DNA from 2 places in the Sinorhizobium sp. NG07B genome. Region 1 is predicted to be linked to the other one. Evidence: riboswitches for the same ligand, from Rfam matches in the RefSeq annotation. Region 1 holds a riboswitch; the other holds the start of a gene.
The links. A riboswitch is a leader RNA that binds a small molecule or an ion and turns the genes downstream of it on or off. The one in region 1 is predicted to bind S-adenosylmethionine.
Positions count from the first base shown of each region.

Region 2: linked by a shared signal. The riboswitch ahead of metA (homoserine O-succinyltransferase) and the one ahead of CO664_RS01820 (O-succinylhomoserine sulfhydrylase) in region 1 are both predicted to bind S-adenosylmethionine.

Region 1 is NZ_NWTD01000001.1:366,081-370,286, reverse strand. Features, by position in the region: gene CO664_RS01835 (transporter substrate-binding domain-containing protein) at 1-100, opposite strand, end outside; tRNA gene CO664_RS01830 (tRNA-Gly) at 225-299, opposite strand; gene CO664_RS01825 (2'-deoxycytidine 5'-triphosphate deaminase) at 394-1,491, opposite strand; SAM riboswitch at 1,567-1,645, shown strand; gene CO664_RS01820 (O-succinylhomoserine sulfhydrylase) at 1,688-2,872, shown strand; gene CO664_RS01815 (CDP-alcohol phosphatidyltransferase family protein) at 2,925-3,539, opposite strand; gene apaG (Co2+/Mg2+ efflux protein ApaG) at 3,651-4,043, shown strand; gene CO664_RS01805 (Hsp33 family molecular chaperone) at 4,158-4,206, opposite strand, start outside.
Region 2 is NZ_NWTD01000005.1:168,378-172,583, reverse strand. Features, by position in the region: gene leuD (3-isopropylmalate dehydratase small subunit) at 1-283, shown strand, start outside; gene CO664_RS18695 (RidA family protein) at 295-675, shown strand; gene CO664_RS18690 (MoxR family ATPase) at 724-1,563, shown strand; gene CO664_RS31705 (NUDIX domain-containing protein) at 1,560-1,859, shown strand; SAM riboswitch at 2,196-2,273, shown strand; gene metA (homoserine O-succinyltransferase) at 2,335-3,258, shown strand; gene CO664_RS18675 (VWA domain-containing protein) at 3,258-4,206, shown strand, end outside.

The DNA of each region.
Region 1 (4,206 bases):
GCAGCGGCAGGTCCTTCGGCGCGCCGCCCGCCGCGGATGCGACGAGCACCGCCGCGACCGCCAGCAGCCCGATAGTTTTGTGAAAGGAAGCGCGCGTCATTACCATCCGATTCGCAAGCATTGAGCGGAACTTAGCGGGATGCTGCAGCGCTGACCATAGGCCGGCCCTCGGCAGGGCCGCGCATTCTTAAAGCCGGTCGGGCGAATACGGAAGGAAGGGAAAATGGAGCGGGTGATCGGGATCGAACCGACGACATCAAGCTTGGGAAGCTGGCGTTCTACCACTGAACTACACCCGCGTCTGAAGCGGAAATTTCCCCAATGGTCGCGATCTGTCAAGCGTCTAGATGATTCACTGCTCTATTGGAGCAGTGAATCATCCAGCTATTGGGCTCACTCGGCGCGAAAATGCTTGGAAAGCTTCAGGCCCTGCGCCTGGTAGTTCGAGCCGAGATCGATGCCGTAAAGACCTTCCGGACGCTCCAGCATGTGCTCGTAGATCAGCCGGCCGACGATCTGCCCGTGTTCGAGGATGAAGGGCACTTCGTGGCTGCGGACCTCGAGTACTGCGCGGCTGCCGCTGCCGCCGGCTGAGGCGTGGCCGAACCCCGGATCGAAGAAGCCGGCATAATGGACGCGGAACTCGCCGACCAGCGGATCGAAGGGCGTCATTTCGGCGGCGTAGAGCGGCGGCACATGAACTGCCTCGCGCGACACGAGGATGTAAAACTCGTCCGGATCGAGGATCAGGTCGTCGCGGCCGCGGCTATAGAGCGGCTCCCAGAAATCAAAAACGGCGTGCTCCGCCTTCTTGTCGACGTCGACCACCGACGTGTGATGCTTGCCGCGATAGCCGATCAGGCCGTCCGGGCCGGTGCCCTTGAGGTCGATCGACAGCGCAATGCCGCCGCCGGTGATGTTGGGCCGCTCGCTGGCGACGAGCACGTCGCTTTCGTGCAAGCCCAGCAGTTCTTGCTCGGAAAGAACGGAGTGGCCGACGCGGAAACGGATCTGCGAGAGACGCGAGCCGCGGCGAACGACGATCGGAAAGGTCCGCGGACTGATCTCGAGATAAAGCGGCCCGCTGTAGCCGGCGGGGATCTTGTCGAACTCCTGCGCCCTATCGGTGATGACGCGCGTGAAGATGTCAAGGCGACCGGTCGAACTCTTCGGATTGGCCGACGCCGACATGGTCTCCGGCAGCGTCAGGCTCTCCATCAGCGGCACGATATAGACGCAGCCGGTTTCCAGCACCGCGCCCTCGCGAAGATCGATGACGTGCAGCTTCAGGCGGTCGAGCTTGTCGGCGACGAGATGCGCCGGTCCCGGCATGAAGCTCGCCCGGACGCGAAACGCCTTGGATCCGAGCCGAAGATCGAGGCTCGCCGGCTGGATCTGGTCATCATCCAGCGGCTTCTCGCTCTTCAGACGTCCCGTGGCAAACAGCGCGGCAATTGCGCGGTCGGCCAGAATCCCTGTGTCGCGGCCCATTCCGATCCTCATTCTCAGTTGCCAGACAAAACCAAACTCCGGGAATTGACGCAAGCGCGGCCAGGCAGTATTGGAGCTTTATCCCGTGGTGATTTGGCCGGTCGGCTTGCAGCCACGTTAAACAAGTAGCTAAAAAGGCCGGGTGTCAAACCGGTCGTTTCGCGGCCGGTTTTTTTGTTCTGAAGGTGATCGTCGCATGAGCAAGACCTGGCGCCCGGCAACCCAACTCGTCCACGGCGGGACCACCCGCTCGCAGCACGGCGAGACCTCGGAAGCGATCTTCCTGACACAGGGCTTCGTCTACGAAAGCTCGGAAGCGGCGGAAGCCCGCTTCAAGGGCGAGACCGACGGCTTCATCTATGCCCGCTACGGAAGCCCGACCAACGACATGTTTGAGAAGCGCATGTGCATGCTCGAAGGCGCCGAGGATGCGCGCGCCACGGCCTCCGGTATGGCGGCGGTTTCGGCGGCGATCCTCTGCCAGGTCAAGGCGGGAGACCACATCGTCGCCGCCCGCGCCCTCTTCGGCTCCTGCCGCTGGGTGGTCGAAACGCTCGCTCCGAAATACGGCGTCGAATGCACGCTGGTCGACGGCCGCGAGCTTGCCAACTGGGAAAAGGCGGTGCGGCCGAACACCAAGGTCTTCTTCCTCGAGAGCCCGACCAACCCGACGCTGGAGGTGATCGACATCGCCGGCGTCGCCAGGCTCGCCGACCAGGTGGGCGCCAAGCTCGTGGTCGACAATGTCTTCGCGACGCCGCTCTTCCAGAAGCCGCTGGAGCTGGGCGCCCATGTCGTCGTCTATTCCGCCACCAAGCATATCGATGGCCAGGGCCGCTGCCTCGGCGGCGTCGTGCTTGCCGACAAGGAATGGATCGACGAGAACCTGCACGACTATTTCCGCCACACCGGCCCTGCCATGTCGCCCTTCAACGCCTGGACGTTGCTCAAGGGCATCGAAACGCTGCCGCTGCGCGTCAGGCAGCAGACGGAAAACGCCCGCCGCATCGCCGACTTCCTCGCTGAGCAGCCCCAGGTGGCGCGCGTCATCTATCCGGGCCGCAAGGACCATCCGCAGGCCGACATCATCGCCAAGCAGATGACCGGCGGCTCGACGCTGGTCGCCTTCGAGCTGAAGGGCGGCAAGGATGCGGCCTTCGCGCTGCAGAACGCCCTTGAGATCGTTCGGATTTCCAACAATCTCGGCGATTCCAAGAGCCTGATTACACATCCGGCGACGACGACGCACAAGAACCTCACCGACGAGGCCCGTACCGAACTCGGCATCTCGGCCGGAACCGTACGGTTCTCGGCCGGGATCGAAGACAGCGACGACCTTGTCGAGGATTTCGCCAAGGGACTGAAGTCGATCCGCGCCTGAACCGTCCAATTTCAGGTGACCTCAGCCGCCCGGCCCGCGCCGGGCGGCTTTTTCATGACCCGTCACGAAAGGTGAGACGCGCGAGAACGATGCGCGACAGGGCAGTGTAGAGGCATAGGACGGCGAATATCGCCGCCAGCACAGGGAACCGGTGCGGAAACAGGCAGACGGCCACGAAGAAGACGATCGTCTCGGTCGCCTCCGCAAGCCCGGTGGTGAAGTAGATCGACTTCGCACCACGGATCTCGGTCGACAGTGCGCGCTTCTCGGCGATCGCGGCGAAGGCGAGGAAGCTCGAGCCGTTGACATAGAAAGCGAAGAGCAAGAGCCCCCCGGCAAACCCGTTGGCCGCCGGATCGGCGGCGATGAAGGCCAGCGGGATCGCGCCATAGAAGGCGAAGTCGAGAACGATGTCGAGAAAACCGCCGAAATCGGTCTTGCGGCTCGCGCGCGCCACTGCCCCGTCGAGGCCGTCGCAAAGCCGGCTCAGGAGAATGAGAGCCGCACCCGCCACGTAGTAATGCAAGGCAATCAGGACGGCCGCGGCAAGTCCAAGACAAAGGCCGGCGACCGTGACCGCATCGGCGCCCAAGCCCCGCTTGGCGAGGGCGGCGCCGAGCCGGTTCAGGATAGGATCGAGATGCCTGCGCGCCGCGCCGTCGAGCATATTCCCCTGCCTTGCGTGAAAATCGTAAGGACCCGTATAATCCTGCCGTTATTCTTCACGAAACCTTATCGCTGTATGATACTCGAGCAGTTTTGAAACAGGATGTCGAACATGTACCGTGCGCTGACACGCGACATAGAGGTCACGGTGGAGCCGTACTATCTCGAAGAACAATCGGATCCGGATGATAGCCGCTATGTCTGGGGCTACCGCATCGTCATCTCGAACCATTCCGAAATCGCGGTTCGGCTGATGACCCGCTACTGGCACATCACCGACGAGAACGGCCAGGTGGACGAGGTCAGCGGTCCAGGCGTCATCGGCGAGCAGCCGCTGCTCAATCCCGGCGACACCTACGAATATTCCTCCGGCTGCCCGCTCGACACCCCCTCCGGCGTCATGTTCGGCCACTACAGCATGGAGGCCGAAGACGGAGAGACCTTCAATGTCGCCATCCCCGCCTTCTCGCTCGATTCTCCCGGACTGGTGCGGACGCTGAACTAAAGCCCGTCGCGTTCAAACGTATTCACGCGGCGCGCCTTAGGTCTTTGTTTTTGTGCATGTCGTTATCCCAAAACCGCTGCACACTTTTGGGCGACATGCATTAGCCGCCCGCCTTTATTGAGATCGCACCTCGCTCGCCTCGAAGCGATAGTCGGTGGAGCAG
Region 2 (4,206 bases), on a different contig from region 1:
CAACAACTGTTTCAAGAACGGCATCCTGCCGATCGTCGTCAGCCAGGCCGACCTCGACAAGCTGATGGACGATGCCAACCGCGGCTCCAATGCCGTCTTGTCTGTCGATCTGGAAGCCCAGGAAATCACCGGCCCGGACGGCGGTTCGATCAAGTTCGAGATCGATGCCTTCAAGCGCCATTGCCTGCTGAACGGCCTCGACGACATCGGCCTGACGCTCGAAAAGGCGGGCGCCATCGACAGCTTCGAGAAGTCGACCGCCGCATCGCGCCCCTGGGCCTGAACGGCTCGCGGATGACGCGCAGGCTGATTTCGACCGGATCGCCCTTCGAGAAGACGGCAGGCTATTCGCGTGCCGTCGTCAAGGGCGACTGGTGCTTCGTCTCCGGCACGACCGGCTACGACTACGCCAGCATGACCATGCCGAAGACGGTCGAGGAACAGGCGCGCAACTGCCTGAAGACGATCGAGGCTGCGCTGAAGGAAGCCGGCTTCTCGCTCTCGGACGTCGTGCGCAATCATTACTACGTCACCGACGCCAGCTTCGCCGACCGGGTCTTCCCGATTTTCGGCGGGGTTTTCGGCGAGATCCGCCCAGCCGCGACGATGGTCGTTTGCGACCTGATCCGCCCGGAAATGCTGATCGAAATCGAGGTCACGGCATTTCGCGGGTGAGGCGGGATCGGTTTTCGCGCATTCATCAACCTCGAGAGTAGCAGGTCCATGCAGTTTGAAGGTACCGCCGACTATATTGCCGACAAGGACCTGATGGTCGCCGTCAATGCGGCGATAAGGCTGGAGCGGCCGCTGCTCGTCAAGGGCGAGCCAGGCACCGGCAAGACCGAGCTCGCCCGCCAGATCGCCGCGGCACTTGGCCTCGACCTCATAGAGTGGAGCGTCAAATCGACCACCAAGGCGCAGCAGGGGCTCTACGATTACGACGCCGTCTCGCGGCTGCGCGACAGCCAGCTCGGCGACGCCCGCGTCAACGACGTGAAGAACTATATCCGCAAGGGCAAGCTCTGGCAGGCTTTCGAGGCGTCGGAAAAGGTGGTGCTGCTGATCGACGAGATCGACAAGGCGGACATTGAATTTCCCAACGACCTCTTGCAGGAACTCGACCGGATGGAGTTCCACGTCTACGAGACCGGCGAGACGATCCGCGCGCGGCACCGGCCGATCGTCGTCATCACTTCGAACAACGAAAAGGAACTGCCGGACGCCTTCCTGCGCCGCTGCTTCTTCCACTATATCCGCTTTCCCGATGCCGAGACGCTCGCCCGCATCGTCGAGGTCCACTATCCGGGCATCCGCAAGACCCTGCTATCGGCGGCCCTTGCCGCCTTCTACGGCATCCGCGAGGTGCCGGGGCTCAAAAAGAAGCCCTCGACCTCCGAGGCTCTCGACTGGATCCGCCTTCTGGTCGCCGATGAGATCGATCCGGCCGACCTGCGCGCCGATCCAAAATCGATGCTGCCGAAGCTGCACGGCGCCCTTTTAAAGAACGAGCAGGACGTGCACCTGTTCGAGCGCCTGGCCTTCATGGCGCGCCGCGACGCATGAGCCCGGACGCGCAAAAGGTCCTGATCTACGCCACCTGGCGGGGTTCGCTGCTGGTCTTCGACGAACCGGATTTTCCCGAAATCGAGCTGCAGGTGCCGGGCGGCACGATTGAGCCGGGCGAGAGCCCGGAAGGCGCGGCCCCTCGGGAATTTTTCGAGGAGACCGGGCTCACGCTGCCGGACACGGCGACGCAATTCGCCACCCGGGATTTTCGCTACGGGAAAGGTGATAGGGAAATCTGCCATCGCCGCCACTATTTCCACGTCGCCCTTGAAGGCGAACAGCGGCAAACATGACTGCATCACGAAATGACGCCGGACGGCGGTGGAGCGCCGATCCGCTTCCGCTTCTTTTGGATGAGCCCCGACAAGGCCGTCACGCGTCTGGGGTACGGAATGCAGGAAGGTCTGGACTTGCTGCAGTGCGCGACGCTTCGCCCTTTTCCTCGGGTTTGCCCCTCTCCTCGGGCTTAACCCGAGGACTAGCCCCCGCTCGCGGGGGGGGGAGAGCTTGGGCGCCGCCGCGAGTCCCTTCTCCCCGTTGAACGGGGAGAGGTGGCCGGCAGGCCGGATGAGGGGCCGCAAACCCCAAGACTCCTTTTCCATTGACCACCTGCCCCGCGCCACGCTATCAAACGATCCTGTGGTGATTTGGCCGGCCGGCTTGCAGCCACGTTAAAGAAATCGCTAAAGGGCCGAGGAAAGAACGGATTTCCGAGGACCGGTCGCGATCATCTCGCCGCCGGTTTTTTTGTATTGATCGAGTGGAACCATGCCCATCAAGATTCCCGATACGCTGCCCGCCTTCGAAACGCTCGTCAACGAGGGCGTGCGGGTGATGACCGAGACGGCGGCGGTCCGCCAGGACATCCGGCCGCTGCAGATCGGGCTCTTGAACCTGATGCCGAACAAGATCAAGACGGAAATCCAGATCGCCCGGCTGATCGGCGCGACGCCGCTGCAGGTGGAGCTGACGCTGGTGCGCATCGGCGGCTACCGGCCGAAGAACACGCCAGAGGAGCATCTCTTCGCCTTCTACGAGACCTGGGAGGAGGTCAAGGGCCGCAAGTTCGACGGCTTCATCATCACCGGCGCCCCGGTCGAGACGCTCGACTATGAAGAGGTCACCTATTGGGACGAGCTCAAGCGCATCTTCGACTGGACGGAAACGCATGTGCACTCGACGCTGAACGTCTGTTGGGGCGCGATGGCGGGGATCTACCACTTTCACGGTGTTCCGAAATATCCGCTCAAGGAAAAGGCCTTCGGCGTCTATCGCCACCAGAACCTCAAGCCCTCGTCGGTCTATCTGAACGGCTTTTCCGATGACTTCGCCGTCCCCGTGTCGCGCTGGACCGAGGTGCGCCGCGCCGATATCGACCGGGTTCCGAGCCTCGAGATCCTGATGGAATCGAAGGAGATGGGCGTTTGCCTGGTGCACGAGAAGAAGGGCAACCGGCTCTACATGTTCAATCATGTCGAATATGATTCAACTTCGCTTTCGGACGAATATTTCCGCGACGTCGATGCCGGCGTGCCGATCAAGCTGCCGCACGACTACTTTCCGCACAATGATTCGACCCTGCCGCCGCAGAACCGCTGGCGCAGCCATGCGCATCTCTTCTTCGGCAACTGGATCAACGAGATGTACCAGACGACACCCTACGAGCTCGAAAAGATCGGCAGCGGAGAGTGATGTTCATCCCCTTCTTCCTCGAACTGAAGGCAGAGAAGATCCCGGTGACGCTTCGGGAGTTTCTGTCGCTGATCGAGGGAATGGAGAAGGGGATCGCCGCCTTTGACGTGGAGGCCTTCTATTTTCTGGCGCGCACGGCGCTGATCAAGGACGAGCGCTACATCGACCGCTTCGACCGGGTGTTCCGGCATTGCTTCGCCGGGCTCCAAGCGGTTTCCCCGTCGCAGAATGTTGCCGAAGTGGCGATCCCCGAGGAATGGCTGAAGAAGCTCGCCGAGAAATATCTGACCGAGGAGGAGAAGAAGCTCGTCGAGGCGCTCGGCGGTTTCGACAGGCTGATGGAGACGCTGCGCCAGCGGCTTGCCGAGCAGACCGGCCGTCACCAGGGCGGCTCGAAATGGATCGGCACGGCCGGCACCTCGCCCTTCGGCGCCTATGGCTACAATCCCGAAGGTATCAGGATCGGCCAGGAAGGCTCGCGTCATCGGCGTGCGGTCAAGGTCTGGGACCGGCGCGAGTTCAAGGACTACGACGACACAGTCGAGCTCGGTACCCGCAACATCAAGGTGGCGCTGAAGCGGCTCAGGCGCTGGGTGCGCCAAGGGGCGGCCGACGAACTCGACCTCTCCGGCACGATCCGTTCCACCGCCGAGCACGGCTATCTCGACGTGGTCACCCGGCCGGAGCGCCGCAATGCCGTCAAGCTCCTGATGTTCTTCGACGTCGGCGGATCGATGGACGACCACATCCGCATCGTCGAGGAGCTGTTCTCGGCGGCCCGCGCCGAGTTCCGCCAGATGGACTATTTCTACTTCCACAATTGCGTCTATGAGGGCCTGTGGAAGGACAATCGCCGCCGCCGCGCCGACATTACCCGCACCACGGAGGTCCTGCGCACCTATGGCAGCGATTACCGCGCCATCTTCGTGGGCGACGCCGCGATGAGCC